Regions from separate parts of the Devosia sp. 2618 genome, predicted to be linked through region 2. Evidence: predicted binding sites of a transcription regulator. Region 2 holds the regulator's gene; the other holds the start of a gene.

Region 1 (11,190 bases), 1.2 Mb from region 2:
CCAGCACAACGGCGGAAACCACTACAGGCCCGGCCAGCGGACCGCGCCCGGCTTCGTCCACGCCCGCAACAATTCTCGCGCCCCGCGCCTGCAGCGCGAGCTCGTGGGAATAGTCGGGAGTGGTCTGGATAGTCGAATCGAAAAGCATGCCAGCAGCATGGCTCTGGCGGGCATCAAGTCAATTGCCGCGCAATCAAAGCCTCGCCAGCAGCGTTGCGCGAACTGGCACTGAATGCCGCCCCGATCAGGTCTGGTGCGTCCTGGTCCGTCGCCAATATCGGACCATCGGCGTCCAGCTCCAGCAGCGTCAGATCGTCGAGAATGCTCGTCTTCACCCCAACTAGCATTTTATCCGCGCTGTCCCTGTATTGTCGCCTTGTTGGCGCTATATATCAGCTAGCCTAAGCCGTAAGGGGAAGCAAACTACATGATCGGCAGAGTGTTCTGCGCTGTTGTCCTGATTGCTGCGGCGGCGTCGTCTATTCAGGCTGAGCCATTTCACCACCCTTTTGGTGAGTGGCGCGAATATAATCGCGATTGGCTCGCCGTGTGCCCCGACGAGATCGATGAGGACGCGGTCGATTATTACGGAATTTCCTGTTTCGCCAGCACCGGCAGTAACGAGAAAAACGCCGCTGGCCTTCCAGCTTACAAACTCACCGTGTTCCGCAACCGCCTCAACGGCGATCTCGATATCGCCATAACGGTAGCCGCGGACGACGTCGCCATCGATCAGACGCGCCCCATAGAACTGGCAATGACCGGTGAGACGCCCGCGAACTTCGACTTTATCAACGATCTCGAAACACGCTACGACACCGCCAACCAGTTCTTCATCCGCGACCCTCTGCGCGAGGAAGCCTTGCTCGAGGCCATGCGCGATAGTGAAGCCGTAACGCTCTCCGTCCCATTGATCGACGTCGTCCCAGCTAAGGATGTGGCCTTGTCCCTGCGTGGTGTCGCCGCATCGATCGATTTCATGGCCACCTATGCGCGTCGGGTGGCGCAATACTAAAAGCCAACAGCGATACGCCGCCGCACAACACACGTTGACTGATCAGCCGATTTGCTGTCGGTTCGCCCCGCTTCCCTCCTAGGCTTTACTCCTATGCAATTTGCTCCTGGCGCTGCCCTGTTCTTCGACATCGACGGCACTCTGGCCGATACCGATCCGGTCCATCTCGAAGCCTTCAATCGCGTCTTCGAGCCGTTTGGCGAGTTCTTCGACCGGCCACGCTTCATCCGCGAGCTGCAGGGCTTTGCCAATGTCGACATCGCACGACGCCTGCTGCCGCAGCTGTCGCCTCAGGAAGGGCTGGCGGTTCTGGATCATAAGGAAGCTGTGTTCCGCGAACTGGCCCATACCGAAATTCACGCAGTACCCGGCCTGTTCTACCTGCTCGACCTAGCTGAAGCGGCCGGTTTGCCAATCGCAGCCGTCACCAACGCGCCTCGTGCCAATGCGGATCTGATCATCGACGGGCTCGGCATCCGCCAGCGTTTTGCCGCCATCGTCATCGGCGCCGAACTACCACACGGCAAACCGCACCCGCTGCCCTATCTGGAGGGGCTGCGCCTTCTCAATGCCAAGGCCGAGCTGTCGGTGGCCTTCGAAGATTCGCGCACTGGCATCGCGTCGTCGGTTGCTGCAGGTCTCGCAACCGTCGGCATCCGCACTAGCCTCGAAGACGTCGACCTCCGGGCTGTTGGTGCCGATATCACCACGGCAAGCTATGACGAGCAGTCTCTGCTCGATTTCATTGCGGCGCGCATCGCCATGGCTACGGTCTAGGCCTTCCTAGAAAAGGCTCATCTGCCGTTCTTCAAGCTTTGGCGCCACGAACAGATCGTTGCGCAGTCCGGGCAGCTTCACGTCCAGCCCATAGCGTTCGCGCGCTTTATCAAAGCGCTGGCGGAGCAGCGTTGCATAGGGGCCTTCACCGGTCATGCGGGTGCCCCAGCGCGAGTCATAATCCTTGCCGCCGCGCGTGTCGCGCACCAGCGACAGCACATGGCGAACCCTGTCCGGGAAATGGCGCAGCAGCCATTCGCGGAACACGTCGCGGACTTCGCCAGGTAGCCGCAGCAAGATCATCGACGCGCTGACCGCACCCTGCGCCTTAGCGGCATCGAGAATGCGCTCAAGTTCCATATCATTGATCGCGGGGATCATCGGCGAGGCGAACACCGCTACCGGAACGCCTGCTTCGCTGAGCAGCCGGATCGCTTCCAGCCGGCGGGCAGGGGAGGATGCGCGGGGCTCCATCCGGCGGCTCAGCTTGTGATCCATCGAGGTCATGGAAATCGCCACCTTCACCAGGCCCAGCTTGGCCAGTTCGGTGAGGATATCGAGGTCACGAATGATTAGCGACGATTTGGTCGTGATCATCACGGGATGCTTCGTCTCCAGCATGACTTCGAGGATGCCGCGCGTCAGTTTGTGCTCGCGCTCGGCCGGCTGATAGGGGTCCGTATTGGTGCCCATGGCGATCGGCTTGACCTTGTAGCTCTTGGCCGCCAGCTCGTTGCGCAGCGCGTCGACGGCGTTGACCTTCACATAGATGTCGCGCTCGAACTCGATGCCCGCCGAGTGGCCGAGGAAAGCGTGCGTGGGCCGCGCAAAGCAATAGGAACAACCATGCTCGCAGCCGCGATAGGCATTGATCGAGCGCTCGAAACCAATGTCCGGGCTGTCATTGGTGGTGATGATCGTCTTGGCGCGTTCGACATGTTCCACCGTCTCAAAGATCGAGAGCGGCTCCACATTGTCCCAACCGTCGTCAAAGCTCTCGCGCTTCTGCTTCTCAAATCGCCCGCTGACATTGGATTGCGCGCCGCGCCCACGAATACGGTCAGGGTTGAGCAGTTCGCGCCGCGCCAGATCGGCGTCGCGGCTGCGGCTGAGCATTTCAAGAGCTTCAAACGATGGGGCCTGATAGAGGGCCATGAGACTTCTCCTGCCGGGCGCTTGGCAGTCGAATCGTGACTGCAAAACATGTCTCAGGATGTAACAGTCGCGATGGAACAAAACAAGAACACAATGTCATTCCCGTATCACATATGGGCATGGGTCGCGACTTTCAACGGTGACTAACCCTTTAATTGCAACCCAGAAGTGCAATTCTGCGGGTGGACGGGGCCCGGGTGTGGGAATAAACAGATCGACCGTTTGGGGCTCGGGGAAAATGCTGCGCAACGCTAGATCGTTCATCTCGCGTTGGCCTGTTCCGACTTGCTGAATAAAAAACTTAACGACCCACTCTGCTGACATTCACTGTCGCAAAAATCATTCAAGGTGCTGTCGGTCTCCGCCGGCGCCGTTCGTCGTCCTGCTAGCGACGCAAATCTAGATTTAGGAAATATCATGAGTACTGATGCTGCCACATTCGACGCCGGACCTGTGAGCGCCCCAGTCACTGAGGACAATGCCGCGCGCAACAGGCTGGTCATTGCACTGCTTCTTGTTTCCGCTTTCGTGGTCATTCTCAACGAGACCATTATGGGCGTAGCCGTGCCGCATCTGATGGGCGACCTGGGCATTTCCGCAAATGCCGCCCAGTGGCTCACCACCGGCTTCCTGCTGACCATGGCGGTGGTCATTCCAATCACCGGCTATCTGCTGCAGCGCCTCAATACGCGCCCGGTTTTCACCCTGGCGATGAGCTTGTTTTCGCTCGGCACGCTGATCTGTGCCGTCTCCCCCGGCATTCAGCTGCTGATTGTCGGTCGCGTGGTTCAGGCCATGGGCACGGCCATCATGATGCCGCTGCTGATGACCACGGTTATGAACCTGGTGCCACCGCAGTCGCGCGGCAAGACGATGGGCAACATCTCCATCGTCATTTCCGTGGCGCCAGCTATCGGCCCAACCATTTCCGGCCTGATCCTGTCGGTCCTGGAATGGCGCTGGATGTTTATCCTCGTGCTACCGATCGCTCTGGGCGCGTTGGCGCTGGGCTCGACATTGATCAAGAATGTCACGGTTCCGACCAAGGCGCCGCTCGATATCGTCTCGGTTCTGCTGTCGATCATTGGCTTTGGCGGCTTCGTCTATGGGCTGAGCGGACTGGGCGAAGGCGCGCTGCATGCCGCGGATGCCGAAGTCTCGGCAGGCCTGCCAGCCTGGATTCCACTGGTCATTGGCGTCGTATTCATCGCCCTGTTCGTTTTCCGCCAGCTTTCGCTGCAGAAGGATAACAAGGCGCTGCTTGATCTGCGCACGCTCAAGTCCAAGAACTTCACCGTCTCGGTGGTGATGATGGCAATCCTCATGATGTCGATGTTTGGCACCATGATCCTGCTGCCGATCTTCCTGCAGAGTGTGGTTGGTCTCACCACCTTGCAGACTGGCCTGATGCTTCTGCCTGGCGGTCTGGTGATGGGCCTCTGCGCGCCCTTCGTTGGTCGTCTGTTTGATCGCTATGGTCCAACGCCGCTGATCGTTCCGGGCGCCATCCTGCTCAGCATCGTCATGTGGGGCCTGACTTTCGTACAGCAGGATACCCCGATCTGGCTGCTGCTTGCCGGTCACCTGACCCTCAGCATCGGTCTGGCATTGATGTTCACGCCGCTGTTCACCGCAAGCCTCGGTTCGCTAAAGCCAAACCTCTACTCGCATGGTAGCGCCATGATCGGCACCACCCAGCAGGTCGCCGGCGCGGCCGGTACGGCACTGTTCGTGGCTTTGATGACGCTCCAGACGGCCAGCCTTGTTGCAGGCGGCACCGAGCCGATTGCGGCGATGGCCGGCGGTATTCGCCTTGCCTTCTTCGTCGGCGCCATCATCTCGGTCTTTGCAGTGATCGCGGCCTTTTTCGTGCGCAAGCCGGAAGGCGGCGCACCCGGAATGACCCACGGCCACTAAGCATTCAGCGGCGCCTTACGGGGCGCCGTTTTTGTATGCGCCTCAGCGCTCGTTGAGCCGAGGCATCAATTCGACGAAGTTGCAGGGCTTGTGTCGATAATCGAGCTGGTGGCTCAAAATGCCTTCCCAGGCATCCCGACAAGCGCCGCGCGATCCCGGCAGGCAGAACACGAAGGTCGTGCCGATCAGGCCAGCGGTCGCGCGTGACTGGATCGAGCTGGTGCCCACCGTCGTCGCCGAATACTGGTGGAACAGCACGGAAAAACCTTCCATGCGCTTGTCGAACAGCGGCTCGACAGCCTCTGGCGTAATGTCTCGGCCTGAAAATCCCGTGCCGCCCGTCGTCAGCACCACGTCTACGTCTGGATCGGCGACAAAACCCTGCACTGCCTTGCGCACGAGCTGGATCTCGTCCCGCACCACAACGCGCTCGGCGCAGCGATGGCCATCGGCTTCCAGAAGTGATTTCAGCAGCGCGCCGCCCGTATCGGTCTCAAGCGTCCGCGTATCCGAGACAGCGATGACGGCAATGGAAAGGGGCTTGAAGTCCCGGTCCTCAAACTGTGCCGTCTTGAACATCGCGCTTCTCCTCGGGGGGCGTTGCCAACTCTTCGGGCACCGGCCGCTCGGCATGGCCCATCTCGGGGCTATCACTATCAGCCCGCGGATCGAGCACAATAGTTTCTGGCGTCACCTGCTTGTCATTGCCCATGGGCTGGAACGGCGCGCGATCGGCCGCGTCTTTGCTCTTACGCACACGCATGCGCAGGAATGCCGTCACGGCTAGCGCGCCATGGAACGTCGCCGTCACAAGGAACAGTCCCACTGGCGACCATGCTCCCATGATCAGCGAAGCAACGGCCGGGCCAATCGCCAGGCCAATGCCCAAGATCAGCAGCATGCCGCCAGCGATCTTGGCGAAATCGCCGTCCTTGGCGAAGTCGTTGGCATGAGCCACCGCGACCGCATAAATCGGGTTGGCGGCAAAACCATAGGCCGCAAACAGCACATACATGACCCATCCCGCCTCGGGATTGATGAGCACGGTCAAAGCGCCAACAACGGCTGCGAAGCCAGCCAATCCAATCAGCACAATGCGGCGGTCGATTCGGTCAGACAATCGCCCAAACGGGATTTGCGCGACCGCGCCGAGAATTGCGGCCACGGCAAACAGCAGCGCAATGCCGCTCGCATCCAGCCCTTGCTCATAGCCATAGACCGGAGCCAGCGTGCCGAAGGCACCATTGGCCATGCCCACCGAAAATGCAGCAATCGCCGCCACTGGCGAGGTTTTGTAGAGCAACACCACGTCAATCTTGGCCGAGGCAAGGGGACGCGGCTGCGGGCTCGAGGTCAGCGCCGTCGGCAGCACCGCGCAGATAAAGCTGATGGCGCCCAGAACGAACGGCAGATAACCGGCCGTTCCGGTCACCGACATGGCGATCTGGCCCATGGTCGAGGCCGCCATATTGATCGTCACATAGATCGAAAAGATAGTTCCGCGGCTCTTGTTTTCGGCAACTTCGTTGAGCCAGCTTTCAACGATCATCGCCGCGCCGGCAAAGCAGAAGCCCGATAGTGCGCGCAGCAAGATCCAGCTGACATCGTTGATCAGCAACAGGTTGAGCAGAATGGTGACAGTGCCGATGGCCGCCATCACCGAGAACGCCCGGATATGGCCAACCTTGCGCACCACCAGCGGTACCGTTATCGACCCGGCCACAAAGCCGACCGACCAGCCGGTGCCGATCAGGCCCAGCGATAGCAGTGAAAACCCTTCTTCCGCGCCGCGAACCGACAACAGCAGCCCCTGCAAGCCGCCGCCAAACATCAGCAGCGCGGACCCCAGGAACAGAGCGTAGATCTTGATTACAGAGGCCATGACGCTTTCGGCGGTGCAGGATCAGGAGGAACGTTGCAAATCACATGACGATGACCATAACGCGGCGATCCCAGAATGGCAGAGCGGAAATGCCCCCGCGGCGAGATTTTGTTTTTGCTGCGGAATCTGCCGCGTGCGGAAGCCCTTACCTCCCGCGCTGCCGAAGGTTTCCTCGTTCACACACCCACAGCGTCATTCCCGCAGAAACGGCAATCCCACTTCGGACAGCGAATTGATCGGGAGCTTCCCGCTTTGCGGAAGCAACGCGATCATCAAGGAGGGGCGTAGGTTAGGTTAGGTTAGGTTAGGTTAGGGGTAACTATGGTAGGGAAGGTGCAAATCCGTCAGCCCAGCCCCACCGAGCTCATCTTCACCTTCAACGCCAAAAGATCCGCCCAGGCCTGCTCCTTGGCCGGCGGGTTGCGCAGCAGATAGGCCGGGTGCAGCGTCGGAATGGCTTCGACCGTGTGATTGCCAATGGTCACGCTCGACCACTTGCCGCGCATCTTGATGATGCCCGCCGTGGTCGAAAACACCGTCTGCATGGCGGGGCCACCCAGCGTCATCACCAGCTTGGGCGCAACAAGCTCCACCTGTCGATTGAGGAAAGGCAGGCACAGCGCCATCTCTTCAGGGGTCGGCGTGCGGTTGCCCGGCGGCCGCCATGGCACGGTATTGGCAATGTAAACCTTGGTGCGGTCGAGCCCGATGGCGGCCAGCATGCGGTCGAGCAACTGCCCGGATTTGCCGACAAATGGCTTACCCTGCCGGTCCTCTTCCGCTCCCGGCGCTTCGCCAATCAGCATGATGTCGGCTTCGGGATTGCCGTCGGCAAATACCAGCTGCGTGGCGCGCAGCTTGAGCCCGCAACCATCATAGCTGCCCAAAATGGTCTGCAATTCGTCGAGCGTCTTCGCCGATGCCGCAAGGCTGCGCGCTTCAGACGGATCGCCGCCCAGCGGTAGTGTTTCGACAGGACGCTGCTCTGTTGAAGCATTTGCCGATGCGACAACAGGCATCACCCGCTGCGGCGGACGCTGCGCGAAGCGGTCGATTGGCTCTTCGCCCACGGCAACGTCAACGCCCGCAGCTCGATACCAGTCGAGCACGGCGAGCATTTCGTCGTGATTTAGCGGTCGCGTTTCAGCCATGTTCTCTGTTATGTCACAGCCCGTTTGGCGCGGCCAGCCGCGCTCGGAACGCTGTCAGGAAAAGTGGGCCCGGTTACGGTTCGACAGCGCGATACCTCAACTGGACGACAGAGGCACTCTATATGGCAGAAGCCGGTTCGCGCGAAACCCTTTCGACCGATGTGCTGATTGTTGGCGCGGGTCCATCGGGTCTGGCCGCCGCTATCCGCATCAAGCAACGCCACCCCGAAATCGCCGTCACCGTCGTTGAAAAGGCTGCAGAAATCGGCGGCCATATCCTGTCGGGCGCCGTTATGGACCCTGTCGGGCTCGACGCACTGATTCCCGACTGGCGGCAAAAAGGCGCGCCTGTCGGCCCCGATGTCACCAGCGACACCTACCATTTCCTCACCGCCAAGCACGATCTGGCGCTGCCGCACGCCCTGATGCCGCCCCAGCTCAAGACTCCGAACGGCGTCATCGTCAGCCTTGGCAATCTGGTGCGCTGGCTCGGCGAACAGGCGGCCGAACTTGGCGTCGACATTTTCCCTATGACCGCTGCGGTGGATGTCCTGAGTTCCGGCAATGGCCCGGTGCGCGGCATCATCACCGGCGATCTCGGCCGCGACCACAACGGCGACCCCAAGCCCGGCTTTGCCGAAGGCATCGCGCTCGAGGCCAAGTACACGTTGATCGCTGAAGGCGCGCGTGGCTCGCTGGCCAAACATGTCATCGCTTCGCACAGCCTGGCCCGCGAACCGCAGAAATACGGGCTCGGCATCAAAGAAGTCTGGGAAGTCCCCGCCGACCGCCACCGGCCCGGCAAGGTAGACCACTATCTTGGCTTCCCGCTCGATAATGCCACATCCGGCGGCGGGTTCGTCTATCACGCCGAAGACCGCAAGCTTTACGTCGGGCTCGTGACTTACCTCGATTACAAGAACCCGACGCTGTCGCCCTTCGACGAATTCCAGCGCTTCAAGACCCATCCCTCGGTCGCGCCGCTGCTAGAAGGTGCCACCCGCATCAGCTATGGCGCCCGCGCCGTCACCGCCGGTGGCTGGCAGTCCATTCCTACGCTTGCTTTCCCCGGCGGAGGCCTGATCGGCTGTGCGGCAGGCTTCATGAACGCGCCGCGCCTCAAGGCCATCCACAACGCCATTCTGTCCGGCATCGGCGCGGCAGACGCGGTGGCTGACGCCATCGGCATGGGCCGCCAGCACGATCTCATCGCCGATTTCGGTCAACGCATCATGGCCACCGGTATCTCGACCGAGTTGCAAGGCGTGCGTAACGTCAAGCCGCTCTGGACCAAGCTCGGCACCGTGGTCGGCGCGCTCGCTGCTGGCGTCGAACTTTGGACCTCGGCGATCTTCCGCCGCTCGCTGCTTGGCACGCTCCATCACGAAAAACAGGATTATCAGGGCCTGCAGCCCAAGGGCGCGCTACCCGCGATCACTTACCCACGCCCAGACGGCAAACTAACTTTCGACCGCGCGTCCTCCGTCTACCTCGCCAATCTGGCGCATGACGAAGACCAGCCGGTCCATCTCTTGCTGGCTGATCCGGCCGTGCCCGTCCGCGACAACCTGCCCAGATTTGGCGAACCTGCGCCGCTCTATTGTCCTGCAGGGGTTTATGAAATGGCCGAAGAAGGCGCCGCGCCGGTATTCCGCATCCACGCTGCCAACTGCGTCCACTGCAAGACTTGCGACATCAAAGACCCGGCCCAGAACATCACCTGGGTGCCTCCCGAAGGGGGCAGTGGCCCCAACTACAGCGGAATGTGACCCATAGATGGATCACGCTATGTGGCGCGCCCTTGCGGCGCAGTCCCAAAACGGACAATCTTCGCGCCCAGAACGGGCCCAATAGGCCAAGGGAGTTTCCAGTCTCGTGAAATCGCTTCTGAACCGCTTCGCGCGTCCGGCGCTAGTCGCCCTGCTACTGTCAGCGACCGTCATGTCGAGCACGACAATGGCGCAGCCAGTCCTGACCGCGCAGTCAGACCCGCTGGCCCGTTTCAACGTCATGCCATTGTTCCGCAGCAGCGTATCTGGCGCTTATATGGCCGGCCAGCAGGCGTTGCAGGATCTACGCACCGAAGAAGCTGCGCGCTATTTCGCTCAGGCGGCCATCAGTGACTGGGACAATCCGTTGCTCGTCGAGCGCGCCTTCATCGCCTATGCCGCCGATGGTCAGATCGGGCAGGCGGCTTCGACCGCCAAGCATCTGCTGGACCTCGACCGCAATAATGAACTGGCCGAACTCGTTGTCGCCGCCGAGGCGCTCAAGGAGCGCCGCTATGGCGCCGCCGAACGGCTGCTCAACACTATCAGCCCCGATAGCTTTACCGGCATCACCGCCAGCATTCTGCGCGCTTGGGCTCTGATCGGCGACAACCGCAAGGCTGATGCCGACGCGGTTATGGATCGCTTAGGAAAAACCGGCCTCGGCGATTTCCTGGTGTTCCACCGCGCACTGATGGCCGAAGTGGCAGGCGACAGCGCCGGCGCTATCGATCTGGCCCGCCGCGCTCACGAAGCCGAGCCCTACGTCGCCCGCATTACCGAAGTTTATGCCCGCACGCTGGCCAATGCCGGTCGCTTCGATGAAGCGCTCGAAGTCATCAACGATTTTGAAGCGCAGGGTGCCACGCACCCCATCGTCACCGTTGTCAAAGACCAGATCGAAGCCGGTCAGCGTCCCGGCATTTTCGCCTCCAATGTTCAGGTCGGCTCGGCCGAAATGTTCCACGGCATCGGCGTTGCCCTGGCCCGCGATGGCAATCTCGATCTGTCGTTGGTCTTCCTGCGTCTGGGCCTCTACCTCGACCCATCCGCCGATGTGATCTCACTGGTGCTAGGCCAGCTGCTCGATGGTGCCGACCAGCATGCCGCCGCCAACGCCATTTATGAAGCAGTGCCGCCCACCTCGGCCATGAAGCCAACGGCTGTCGTGCGCGTCGCACAAAACCTTGATGCCATTGGCGATCGTAAAGAAGCCCTGCGCCGCCTCAACAACATTGTGGTCAGCCAGCCCGAAGACCTCGATGCTGTGTCGGTGCTCGGCGATATGCTGCGCTACGACGAGCAGTATATTCCGGCAGCGGACGCCTACACCAAGGCGCTCAAGTTGACCGGCGGCGAGCGCCCATCCGATTGGCGCTTCTACTACGTGCGCGGCATCGCCTATGAGCGCGCCAAGGAATGGCCAAAAGCCGAAGCCGATTTCCTCAAGGCTCTTGAACTCAATCCCGACCAGCCAGCCGTGCTGAACTATCTCGGCTATAGCTGGATCGATCAGGACATGAA
Region 2 (11,190 bases):
CACCCATTTGATGCCCACCTCTGCCATGCGCGCCGCATCACGTTCCCACCAGCCCTCGGGCCAGTGTTCAGGATAATAGCAGACGCCAAGGGCAGGGGCGGACATGGGCACATCTCTTATAGGGTGATGATTGCTTCAGGTTGGCCGGCAACGTCGACGTCGATGGCAAAAAGGCCTCCGGCGACTTTTTCGGCGGCGAGCTGTTCGGCGCTCATGTTCTTGTTGGCTGTGGTGATGAACATGGTCTTGAGGTCCTTGCCGCCAAAGGCGGGGCAGGTGACCTGGCTGACAGGGACTTCGACGATGCGGTCGATCGAGCCGTCCGGCGCGTGGCGCACGACGCAACTGCCGCCCCACTTGGCGTTCCACAGATAGCCTTCACTATCGACGACCGCGCCATCGGGATAGCCGCGCCCTTCGGACACGTCAGCGAACAGTTCCCATTCGCCAATCGGCAGGCCGGTCGCCGGATCGGTGGCGACCTTCATGATTTTCTTGGTCGGGGTGTCGGTCCAATAGGCCGTGCGGCCATCGGGCGAAAAGCAGGTCGCGTTGGGAATGGCGATGCCCGATTTAAGCGTTGTCAGCGTGCCGTCACGATAGTGATAGACAGCGCCGATGGGAGCTTCCTCTTTGCTCTTGTCCATAGTGCCGACCCAGAAGCCGCCCGATGGATGGACGCGGCTGTCATTGGTGCGCGTCGCGGCATTGTCGGCCTCGATTGCAATGATCGGCGCGAGGCCACCTGTCGAAATCTGGAAGCCCTTGAGGCCGAATTCAGTGGCGAGCACCAGCGTGTCGTCATCGACGACGGCGGCTGCAGCAACGGTTTCGTTGAACAACCACTGGTCGGCAATTTCGCCCTCGGCGGTCACGGCAAAGAGGGTCTGCTCGTTGATATCAAAGAAGAACAACTGCTGACGGCCAGCATGCCAGATCGGGCCTTCGCCCAAGGCACACTGGCTGTCGAGGATGAGCCTTGCGATATTGCTCATCGAGCCTTCCCCGCATCGTAAGCAGCAACGGCGGTGGCCGCGCGCTCGGCGACGTCGGCCGCTGTCATACCGGGCTTATAGATATAGGTGCCGAGGCCAAAGCCGGTGCAGCCAACGTCGAAATATTCGTTGAAATTGTCCGGGTTGGCGCCGCCCACGGCATAGACCGGCATTTCGGGCGGCAGCACGGCCTTGATCGCCTTGATGCCCTTGGGGCCAAGAACTTCGGCCGGGAAAAACTTCAGCCCCGTCGCTCCGGCCTTGATGGCGCGGAAGGCTTCGGTGGGCGTGAACACGCCGGGATAGGACAGCAACTGGATGCGGACGGTTTCTTCGATCACAACCTTGTTGGCATCGGGCGACACGATGAACGTGCCACCGGCATCGGCCACGGCCCAGACCTGCTTTTTGGTCAGCACGGTGCCCGCGCCAATCGCGGCCTGATCGGCCAGCGAGTTTGAGGCCAGCGCAATACTGGTCAGCGCGTCAGGCGAATTGAGCGGCACTTCGATCATGGTGATGCCGGCGGCAATCAGCGCCTCGCACACCGCGACGGTTTCGCTTGGGGTAATGCCCCGCAGAATAGCGATGATGTGGCGGTGGTTCATCGACGAGGCTCCAGTTCATTGGTAAAATTACGCGCAGCCTTGAGGCCGGCGAGAACAATCGCGGTGGCATCCTGTGGCGTGCCGCTGGCGCCGGCCAGTGTGAGGACCTGCGCATAGAGCGCGCACAGCGTTGGCGAGCCGATCAATGGCACGTCCTGCGCGCCGATCAGATGACGATTGGCCCCCACTTCGGTGCCGATCAGCAGGCCTGAGAGATAGCCGGCGCACCAATCAGGCTGACGGCCTGATAGCAGCGATCCGGCACGCACCTGAAATAGCGTGCCCAGCAATTGTTCGGGATGATCAAGTCCCGCGGCAGCACCCGCCGCAAAGCCGTCCGCGCGACCCGGGCCATCTATGTCGCCGTTAAAGGAATGGCGCAGCACAGAATGGGTGCGCAGCACTTCAAACACTTCGCCGGTCATGGCAGTCGAAAAATGCTCGATGCGCGATCCGGAAAGCTTTGCCCATTTCGAATGCGTTCCGGGCATGCAGACAATGCCCGAAAAACCGGGATGGAGCGCCGCAAGACCGAGCAGCTGGGTTTCCTCGCCGCGCATCACATTGTCGCCGCCGGCCTTCTGGCAGACGCCCGGCAGAATGGAGGCGATGATGCGATTGTCGGCCATCGGCTGCACCGCACCGGCCAGCAGGCTGCGCAGATCGGTTGGCGCTTCCAGATAGGGAGCTTCTAGCCAGCCCTGTCGCGCACCCGCCATGCCGCAGATCAGCACCTGAATGGGGCCGCCATGCGCGGTCTGCACGTCTTCCAGCAGGCCCGTCAGCACGCCGGGATAGTCCTCGCGCGCTAGCTTGCCCATGCCGCTTGGCGAGACCTTTTCAAACACCACGGAACCATCGGCCGCAATGCCCCAGGCACGCAGGTTCGAGGTTCCCCAGTCCACGGCAACCCAGTCTACAATATCAGTCACGAAATCCCTCACCACCGGCGTCCTCGCGGCGCGACCCTAATCGCTGACACCAGATTCAGCCAGCCAGATTTTGTGAGGAGAGTGATGGCGGGCGGCGGGGAACCAGACTTGCCCCCGCCACCCGCATTGCCGATCCTAGTTCGCAGCGGGCTTGCCCAGTTGCGGATAGGCTATGCCGAGCTGTTCGAGATAGGTCTCGTGCTTGCTGGCATCGTAGTAGAACTCTTCCTGCAGCACGCGGAAGCGGGCGTCCGTGTCGGCATTAAGGTGCGTCGACGGCACATCGCCTTCGCCCTCGAATGGGAAGTACTGGATGTCCTTGGTTTGCACGTCGCTGAAATAGGTCTTGGCCGCGTCGACCAGCTCCGGCTCGAGCAGGACATCAAGCGCCGTCAATGCCGTCACCTTGGCACCTGTCAGGGCGCCCTTGTGGGCGATTGGCGTCGCTTCGGCGAGGGCTGCCTGCCAGTTGTGGATGGTTGTGCCGGCGATATTGGCCGGAAAGCTCAGGCGAACGGTCGGCACTGTCCACATGACGGCGCCAATGTCGTCGGATGGGCCCGAGCCAACGGTTTCGACGGGGCCAGCAAGATCGCCGATTTCGGTGCGAAGCCCGATCGGCGCCGAACCGACGGCTTCCTGCACGGCCTTGGCATAGCCCTGATCGTCGTCGTTCCAGGCCGGCATGCCGACGCTCTGGATATTGGCATACATGGCTTTGGCCAGCGCCTCATTGCCATGCGATGGCCAGGCTGAACCCAGAATGCGGCGTTCCCAATTGGTGCCGGTCATCAGCGTTGCGCCCTGGGCAATGTCGTCGGCAATCTCGAGCATTTCGAGTGCGGCTTGCGGCGACGTGTTGCGGAAATAATACCACACGCTGGCATTGTCCGGCACGATATTTGGCTGCAGCCCGCCATTGGTGATGACGTAGTGCGAGCGCTGGTTGGGGTGCATATGCTCGCGGCGGAAGTTCCAGCCAGCATTCATCAGTTCCACGGCATCGAGCGCGCTGCGGCCGACCCAGGGGCTGACAGCGGCGTGCGATGATGTGCCGGTGAAGCTGTACTCGGCCGATATCATCGACATCGAATTGGACTGGCCCCAGGACGTGCTCAAGCCATTGCCAACATGGTTGGAGAGCACCACGTCGATATCGTCGAAAACACCGGCAGCGACAAACCACTGCTTTGCTGCCAAAGCCTCTTCGGCAATGCCGGGCCAGACCTGCAGCGTGCCGGTGATGTTTTCGCTTTCCATGATGTCTTTGACCGACAGCGCAGCGACGACGCTTACCGCTATACCCGTATTGTGGCCTTCGCCGTGGCCCGATCCGCCCTCGACCATCGGCATCCGCTCCAGCACGCCGGGCATCTGCGATTGGCCGGGCAGGCCATCGACGTCGGAGTTAAACGAAATGGCGGGACCTTCGCCATTGCTCCAGGTTGCGACCCAAGCCGTCGGCATCCCCCCGATGCCGGTTTCGATGGTAAAACCCTCGGCCGCAAGCATTTCGGTGAGGTAGCGCATGGTCTCGGTTTCATGGAAACCGACCTCGGCGAAGCTGAAAACAGAGTCGACGATCTCCTGCGTCAGCTTGGCCTTCCCATCGACGATTTCGCCCAGTTCAGCTTTCAGAGCTGCAGCATCCTGTGCCGTTGCAGCAATGGATGTCGATGCAAGCAGAATACCGGCCAACACGGTTAGTCGCTTCATAGTAACTCTCCTGATTACGTCCCCGGCAATCCCGCCAATTTTTCGTCGGCGGGCCCCTAATGCCGGGAATGGCATCAGACTAGGTGGTGAGTTAGAATTGTCAACGCATTATGACCTAAAAATTAGCATTAAAAACTAATGCCTATAAATTGGGCTGAGTGATCTTTGTGGGGCTGTCGACGCGGGCGGATAGGAATTTGGCGGTCTGTAAAGCTGGCAAAATGTCCTTGGGAAAAACAGGAGTTCCACTCACTCCAATCTGCAGCGGGATGCGTCGATCGCGCTTAGAAGGTCGCGAAGCATTTCCTCAAATTGATCGAGAGGGGTGGATTTTGGCGAGGCAGGTTCCGTGATGATTAATTGTATGATTTTTGCGTGGAATGGCCTTCATTCTGCCGTACGTCATGCTAGAACGGTTCTAACGCGGGCGACCTGTGAGACCGCGATTTGAGGAAATCTGAGATGACGGCAGCAAACGGCGGGGCCGATTCGCCCAAGAAATTGCGTTCACGCGCATGGTTCGATAACCCCGACAATCCGGACATGACCGCGCTCTATCTCGAGCGCTACATGAACTTCGGCGTCTCGCGCGAAGAGCTGCAGTCCAACAAGCCGATCATCGGTATCGCCCAGACTGGTTCAGACCTGTCGCCCTGCAACCGCCATCACATCGTGCTGGCCGAGCGCGTGCGCGAAGGCATCCGCGAAGCGGGCGGCATTGCCATCGAGTTTCCGGTTCACCCGATTCAGGAAACCGGCAAACGTCCTACGGCCGGCCTCGACCGCAACCTTGCCTATCTCGGTCTCGTCGAAGTTCTCTATGGCTATCCGCTGGACGGCGTTGTGCTGACCATTGGTTGCGACAAGACCACTCCCGCCATGTTGATGGGCGCGGCGACGGTCAATATTCCGGCCATCGCGCTGTCGGTCGGGCCGATGCTCAATGGCTGGCACAAGGGCGAGCGTACCGGCTCCGGCACAATCGTCTGGAAGGCCCGCCAGATGATGGCGGCCGGCGAGATCGACTATGCCCAGTTCATCGAGCTGGTCGCGTCCTCGGCGCCGTCCACTGGTTTCTGCAACACTATGGGCACCGCCAGCACCATGAACTCGCTGGCTGAATCGCTCGGCATGCAGCTGCCCGGCTCGGCCGCCATTCCGGCGCCATATCGCGATCGCCAGGAAATGGCCTATCGCACCGGCAAGCGCATCGTCGACATGGTGCACGAGGACCTCAAGCCCTCCGACGTCCTGACCAAGGACAACTTCATCAATACCATCGTGGTCAATTCAGCCATTGGCGGTTCGACCAACGCGCCGATCCACATTCAGGCCATCGCCAAGCACATCGGCGTGGAGCTCGACCTGCAGGACTTCCAGACCTACGGTCACAAAGTGCCGCTGCTGGTCAACATGCAGCCGGCTGGCGAGTATCTGGGCGAGGACTTCTACCACGCGGGCGGTGTGCCGGCGGTGGTCAACGAGTTGATGGCCCAGGGCCTGATCCGCGAGAACGCCCCGACCGTCAACGGCAAGACCATTGGCGAAAACTGCCGGGCGTCCACGATTCAGGACGACAAGGTCATCCGCCATTTCGACAATCCGCTCAAGGCCGAGGCCGGTTTCCTCGTGCTGCGCGGCAATCTGTTCGACAATGCCATCATGAAGACCAGCGTGATCTCGACCGAGTTCCGCGATCGCTACCTCAACAACCCAGACCATCCGGGCATGTTCGAGGGCAAGGCGGTGGTGTTTGATGGTCCCGAGGACTACCACCACCGGATCGACGATCCATCGCTCGACATAGACGAACACACGCTGCTGTTCATGCGCGGCGCGGGTCCGATCGGTTATCCGGGCGCGGCCGAAGTCGTCAACATGCGGCCGCCCGATTACCTGATCAAGAAGGGCATTCATGCGCTGGCCTGCATCGGCGACGGCCGTCAGTCGGGCACGTCGGGTTCGCCATCGATTCTCAACGCCTCTCCGGAAGCGGCGGCGGGCGGCAACCTCGCTATCCTCAAGACGGGCGACCAGGTGCGGATCGACCTCAACAAGGGTCAAGCCAATATACTGATCTCGGACGAGGAAATCGCGACGCGTCGGGCCGAACTCGAAGCCAACGGTGGCTACAAGTACCCCAAGCACCAGACGCCATGGCAGGAAATTCAGCGCGGTATCGTCGGCCAGCTCGGCGATGGCGCCATCCTCAAGCCAGCCGAAAAGTACCAGCGCATCGCCCAGACTTTTGGCGTGCCGCGCGACAATCACTGATTGGTTCGCTGAAAATGACGAAAGGCCCGCGCATCGCGCGGGCCTTTTTGTTTGGGATGAGTGGTGGCATGCCCTCGTGGTTCGAGGCTCGTCAGAACTCGCACCTCACCATGAGGGCTACTCGAACACTCGACCATATGAGTAGCCCTCATTGTGAGGCGGGAACGCAGCGACCCTCGAACCACCCTGAACTTGTCGAAGGAGGACGTGCCCCAAAGCTCAATGCACAAAAGAAAAGGCCACCGCGAAAAATCGCGATGGCCTCATCCGAGCTGCGCCGAAGCGCGCTCGCCAGTCTAGAAAAAACTAGAGCAGGGTCAGGTTGGTTGCCGATTCCTTGCCGTCACGGCCGGTCTCGAGCTCGTAGGTCACCTTGTCGTTCTCGTAGAGGCCCTGGAGGCCCGAACGCTGAACAGCCGAGATGTGGACGAAAGCATCCTTGCCGCCATTTTCTGGCGAGATGAAGCCGAAGCCCTTGGTGGTGTTGAAGAATTTAACGGTGCCGGTGATGAGGGCCATGATAGTTTCCTTTTGCTCGTAGCATCAGCGAACGAGCGGTTATCCAATGACAACATGCCAGAGGAAAATAACGTTCGCATGGTAGAGAAGGAAGCCACGGTCCGGCGAACCGGCATTAGGCAGCCGACTTAGGCTGAAAACGTATGCGACCTATATGGCACGGAATAGTCTATATTGCAAGATGGACGATATTGACAGTTTGCAGCCAACTGTGAAGCACATTTCAGCTTTTGTTCGAAGTGCTGACAAAACAACGACATATGCGACCGGGTGATTTCCGTCATCGGTTGCTGGCAGGCAAGGTGTCCCGGTCAAATTCGCGTGCGCGCCAACAAAAAGGGGCCGCGCCAACTGCGCAGCCCCATAGATCAGCAGCCGATGGTCAATACTTGCGAAGCAGACCCACAAGGCGTCCCTGTACCTTGACCCGGTCTGGTGGGAAGATACGCGTTTCGTAGGCGGGGTTGGCTGCTTCGAGCGCGATGGTGTTGCCCTTGCGGCGCAGCCGCTTCAACGTTGCTTCCTCATCGTCAACAAGTGCGACGATGATCTCGCCCGTGCTGGCGGCATCCTGCTTTTTGATGAGCACGGTGTCGCCATCGAAAATACCGGCGTCGATCATCGAGTCGCCGCGCACTTCGAGCGCGTAATGCTCACCGGCGCCGAGCATTTCGGGCGGCACCATGATGGTGTGGGTGTGATTCTCGATTGCCGAAATCGGCGTACCCGCCGCGATGCGGCCCATGACCGGAATGGAAATCGGCCTGGCATAATCCTCGGCCGCCGACATGCGCGAGGGGGGCGATGCGACCTTGCCCAGATTGCCTTCGATCACCGATGGCTCAAAGCGCGCCTTGCGGCCACCGAGCGAAGGGTTCATCGAATCGGGGAGTTTAACCACCTCCAGCGCGCGGGCCCGATTGGGCAGGCGGCGAATGAAGCCACGCTCTTCGAGCGCCGTTATCAGCCGATGAATGCCGGACTTGGATGCCAGATCAAGCGCATCCTTCATCTCATCAAAGGATGGAGGAATGCCGCTTTCCTTCATCCGTTCGTGGATGAACATCAGCAGCTCGTGTTGTTTGCGCGTGAGCATGGGCCCTCTCGGAGCGGGAATCGGAACATAGGCAGAACGACCATACGCGTTCCAGTTATGTTCTGCAATATGCCCAGCAAATTTCTGCTTTTGGCAGCGAGTTGTCCGTCAGAACCCGTCGAGCGGGATGGCCCGGACAATGGTTCCGGGCGACTGCCCAGGGTCAAATTCTGGCTGAATGATCAGCATATCGGCCTGCGCCAGCGACGAAGTATGGCCGCTATCGGTCTGCGCGATCGGCTGCAGCTGCGGGCCGGTCGGCGTCTGGATTAGATGGGCGCGCATGAAGTGGCGGCGGGCGGTGTTGGGCGGCGTGGGACCAGCCAGCGGCAGGCTCCACAGCGCGGGCTCAGGAAAGCCGAGGAAGGCGCGCAAAGCGGGGCGGATGAATACCATGGATGTGACCATGGCCGAGACCGGATTGCCGGGCAGGCCGAACACCAGCGTCTTGCCACGAGTGCCAAACATTAGTGGTTTGCCGGGCCGCATGTTGATGCGCCAGAAATCGAGCGTCACGCCAAGGTCGACCAGGATTTCCTGGACGATATCGTGATCGCCAACACTGGCGCCGCCAGTAGTGATCAACACATCCGGTTCGGCTGCGAATATCTCGGTTAGCTTGTCCCGCAGTTCCTGCCGATCATCGCGGGCGATGCCGTAGTCGGTGACGGTCTCGGCATAGGGCAGCAGTTCGGGGCGCAGGCCAAAGCTGTTGGAGGCGACGATCTGGTCGGGGCCAAGCTCGGAGCCAGGCAGCACCAGTTCGTCGCCGGTGGCCAGTAGCGCGATGCGCGGGCGCCTGGCCACCTGCAGCGTTGCGGCATTGGCGGCGGCGGCGACCGCCAGTTGCATCGGTGCGAGGCGGACATGGGCGTCGACCACCTGCTGGCCCACGGCAAAGTCATTGCCTAGTGCGCGCACGCTGTGGCCACGGCGTGCTTCGGTGGTGAAGGAGACAAAGCCATCGCTGGCCTGCGCCTCTTCCTGCATGATGACAGTATCGGCGCCCTCGGGCACCGGGGCGCCGGTGAAGATGCGGATCGCTTCGCCGGGCATCAGCGTTTTGGCGTAGCTTGCGCCGGCCTGCGAGGTGCCAACCACAGGCAGGCGATGACCGGGCACGATGTCCTCTGCGCGCACGGCGTAGCCGTCCATGGCGCTCGAATTGAACGGCGGCTGGTTGTGGGTCGCGACAATGGGTTCGAGCAGCACACGGCCGGTCGCATCGGCCAGCGATACCGTCTCGGCGACGGGGGCGGGCACGCGCTTCAGGATTGCCGCGATGGCGTCTTCGACGGGCAGCAGGCTCATGGTCGGGCAAAGTCGCCGGATTTGCCGCCGGATTTTTCCAGCAGGCAGATATCGGTGATGGTCATGGCGCGGTCGATCGCCTTGGCCATGTCATAGAGCGTCAGTGCAGCTGTCGAGGCGGCGACCAGCGCTTCCATTTCGACGCCGGTCTGTCCGGTGGTTTCGGCCGTCGCGTGAATGGTGATCGCTGTGGCGCCATCGGCCTCGATATCGACGCTCACCTTGGTCAGCGGAATGGGGTGGCAGAGCGGGATCAGGTCGCTGGTTTTTTTGGCGGCCATGATGCCGGCAATGCGGGCGACGGCAAGCGCGTCGCCCTTTTTGAGCCCACCGCCCATGATGGCGCTGACCGTGGCGGCCTCCGCAGTGATGCGCGCCTGCGCCACGGCCCGACGTTTGGTAACGGCCTTGTCGCCGATATCGACGATATGGGCTTCGCCGCGGTCGTTGAGGTGGGTGAGCCTGTTGGTCATCAGGCGGCGGTCTGCGGCGAGCCAGTCAGCAGTGTGCGCGTGGCGGCCACCACGTCGTCCTGCCGCATCAGGCTTTCGCCGACGAGGAAGGTGCCGATGCCCGCTTCTCGGTCGAGCTTGAGCACATGCTCGTGGTTGAGAATGCCGCTTTCGCTGACCAGCAGAGTGCCCTTGGGCACGCCGACCGCGAGGTTGATCGAGGTTTCGATGCTGGTCTCGAAGGTGCGCAGGTTGCGGTTGTTGACGCCGATGAACGTGGCTTCAAGCGCCAGGGCGCGGTCGAGCTCAAGCTGGTCGTGTACTTCTACCAGCGCGTCCATACCCCATTCTTCGGCTGCGTCGAGCAGGTAGCGGGCGGTTTCGTCGTCGACGGCGGCCAGGATCACGAGGATGCAGTCGGCGCCCCAGGCGCGGGCTTCGGCGACCTGATAGGTTTCGAACAGGAAGTCCTTGCGCAGCACGGGCAGCTGCGTCGCCGCACGGGCCTCGATCAGATAGCTCGGCGAGCCCTGAAAGCTGGGGCGGTCGGTCAAAACCGACAGGCAGGCGGCGCCTGCGGCCTCATAGGCGCGGGCGATTTCGGCCGGGTTGAAATCGGGGCGGATCAGGCCCCTGGAGGGGCTGGCCTTTTTGACTTCGGCGATCAGGGCATATTCGCCCTTGGCACGCTTGGCCTTGATGGCTTTGATGAAGCCGCGTGGCGCGGGCTGGTCATGCGCCTCGGCAACCACTTCGGCCCATGGGCGCATGGCTTTTGCTGCCGCGATTTCTTCGCGTTTATAGGCTTCGATCTGCTGGAGAATATCGGTCATTTATCTCGTCCGTTCGATACCGCCACGAGGCGGGCGAGTGTTTCTTTGGCCTTGCCACTGTCGACGATGCTGGCCGCCGCCTCTGCGCCTTCGCGCAGGTCTGCAACCTTGTCAGCCACAATCAGCGCCGCGCCTGCATTGAGCAGCACGACATCGCGATAGGCGCCGGGGGCGCCATCGAACAAAGCATGGATGGCTTGGGCATTATAGTCTGGATCGGCGCCGAGCAGGTCCTTTGCGTCATAGCGCTTGAGGCCTGCCGATTCCGGGGTCACTTCAAAGCTGCGCAGGTCGCCATTGGCAATCTGGGCGACAAAGCTGGGGCCGGTGACGGTGATTTCGTCCAGACCATCGCTGCCATGCACGACCCAGGCCTTGATGGCGCGATTGGCGAGCAGTGCCGCAGCAACCGGTTCAACCCATTCCTCGGCATAAACGCCGAGCATGTAGCGGC

Evidence for each region. The regulator LexA, encoded in region 2, represses DNA repair genes until DNA is damaged. The targets are predictions, from matches to a motif close to TGTTCNNNNTGTGTTCNG.
Region 1: the regulator LexA is predicted to act here: its motif matches at 3,021-3,038, upstream of ABIE28_RS12635 (PA0069 family radical SAM protein).

The regions. Positions count from the first base shown of each region.
Region 1 is NZ_JBEPOO010000001.1:2,505,494-2,516,683, reverse strand. It holds gene rnhB (ribonuclease HII) at 1-148, opposite strand, end outside; gene ABIE28_RS12650 (hypothetical protein) at 174-347, opposite strand; gene ABIE28_RS12645 (hypothetical protein) at 428-1,015, shown strand; gene ABIE28_RS12640 (HAD family hydrolase) at 1,109-1,792, shown strand; gene ABIE28_RS12635 (PA0069 family radical SAM protein) at 1,799-2,947, opposite strand; gene ABIE28_RS12630 (MDR family MFS transporter) at 3,365-4,864, shown strand; gene moaB (molybdenum cofactor biosynthesis protein B) at 4,907-5,443, opposite strand; gene ABIE28_RS12620 (MFS transporter) at 5,421-6,746, opposite strand; gene ABIE28_RS12615 (uracil-DNA glycosylase) at 7,091-7,897, opposite strand; gene ABIE28_RS12610 (electron transfer flavoprotein-ubiquinone oxidoreductase) at 8,020-9,666, shown strand; gene ABIE28_RS12605 (tetratricopeptide repeat protein) at 9,773-11,190, shown strand, end outside.
Region 2 is NZ_JBEPOO010000001.1:1,286,463-1,297,652, forward strand. It holds gene ABIE28_RS06490 (beta-galactosidase) at 1-105, opposite strand, end outside; gene ABIE28_RS06495 (SMP-30/gluconolactonase/LRE family protein) at 117-995, opposite strand; gene ABIE28_RS06500 (2-dehydro-3-deoxy-6-phosphogalactonate aldolase) at 992-1,603, opposite strand; gene ABIE28_RS06505 (2-dehydro-3-deoxygalactonokinase) at 1,600-2,535, opposite strand; gene ABIE28_RS06510 (amidohydrolase) at 2,671-4,251, opposite strand; gene ABIE28_RS06515 (IlvD/Edd family dehydratase) at 4,714-6,525, shown strand; gene ABIE28_RS06520 (cold-shock protein) at 6,832-7,044, opposite strand; gene lexA (transcriptional repressor LexA) at 7,427-8,140, opposite strand; gene ABIE28_RS06530 (molybdopterin molybdotransferase MoeA) at 8,249-9,451, opposite strand; gene moaC (cyclic pyranopterin monophosphate synthase MoaC) at 9,448-9,924, opposite strand; gene trpC (indole-3-glycerol phosphate synthase TrpC) at 9,924-10,736, opposite strand; gene trpD (anthranilate phosphoribosyltransferase) at 10,733-11,190, opposite strand, start outside.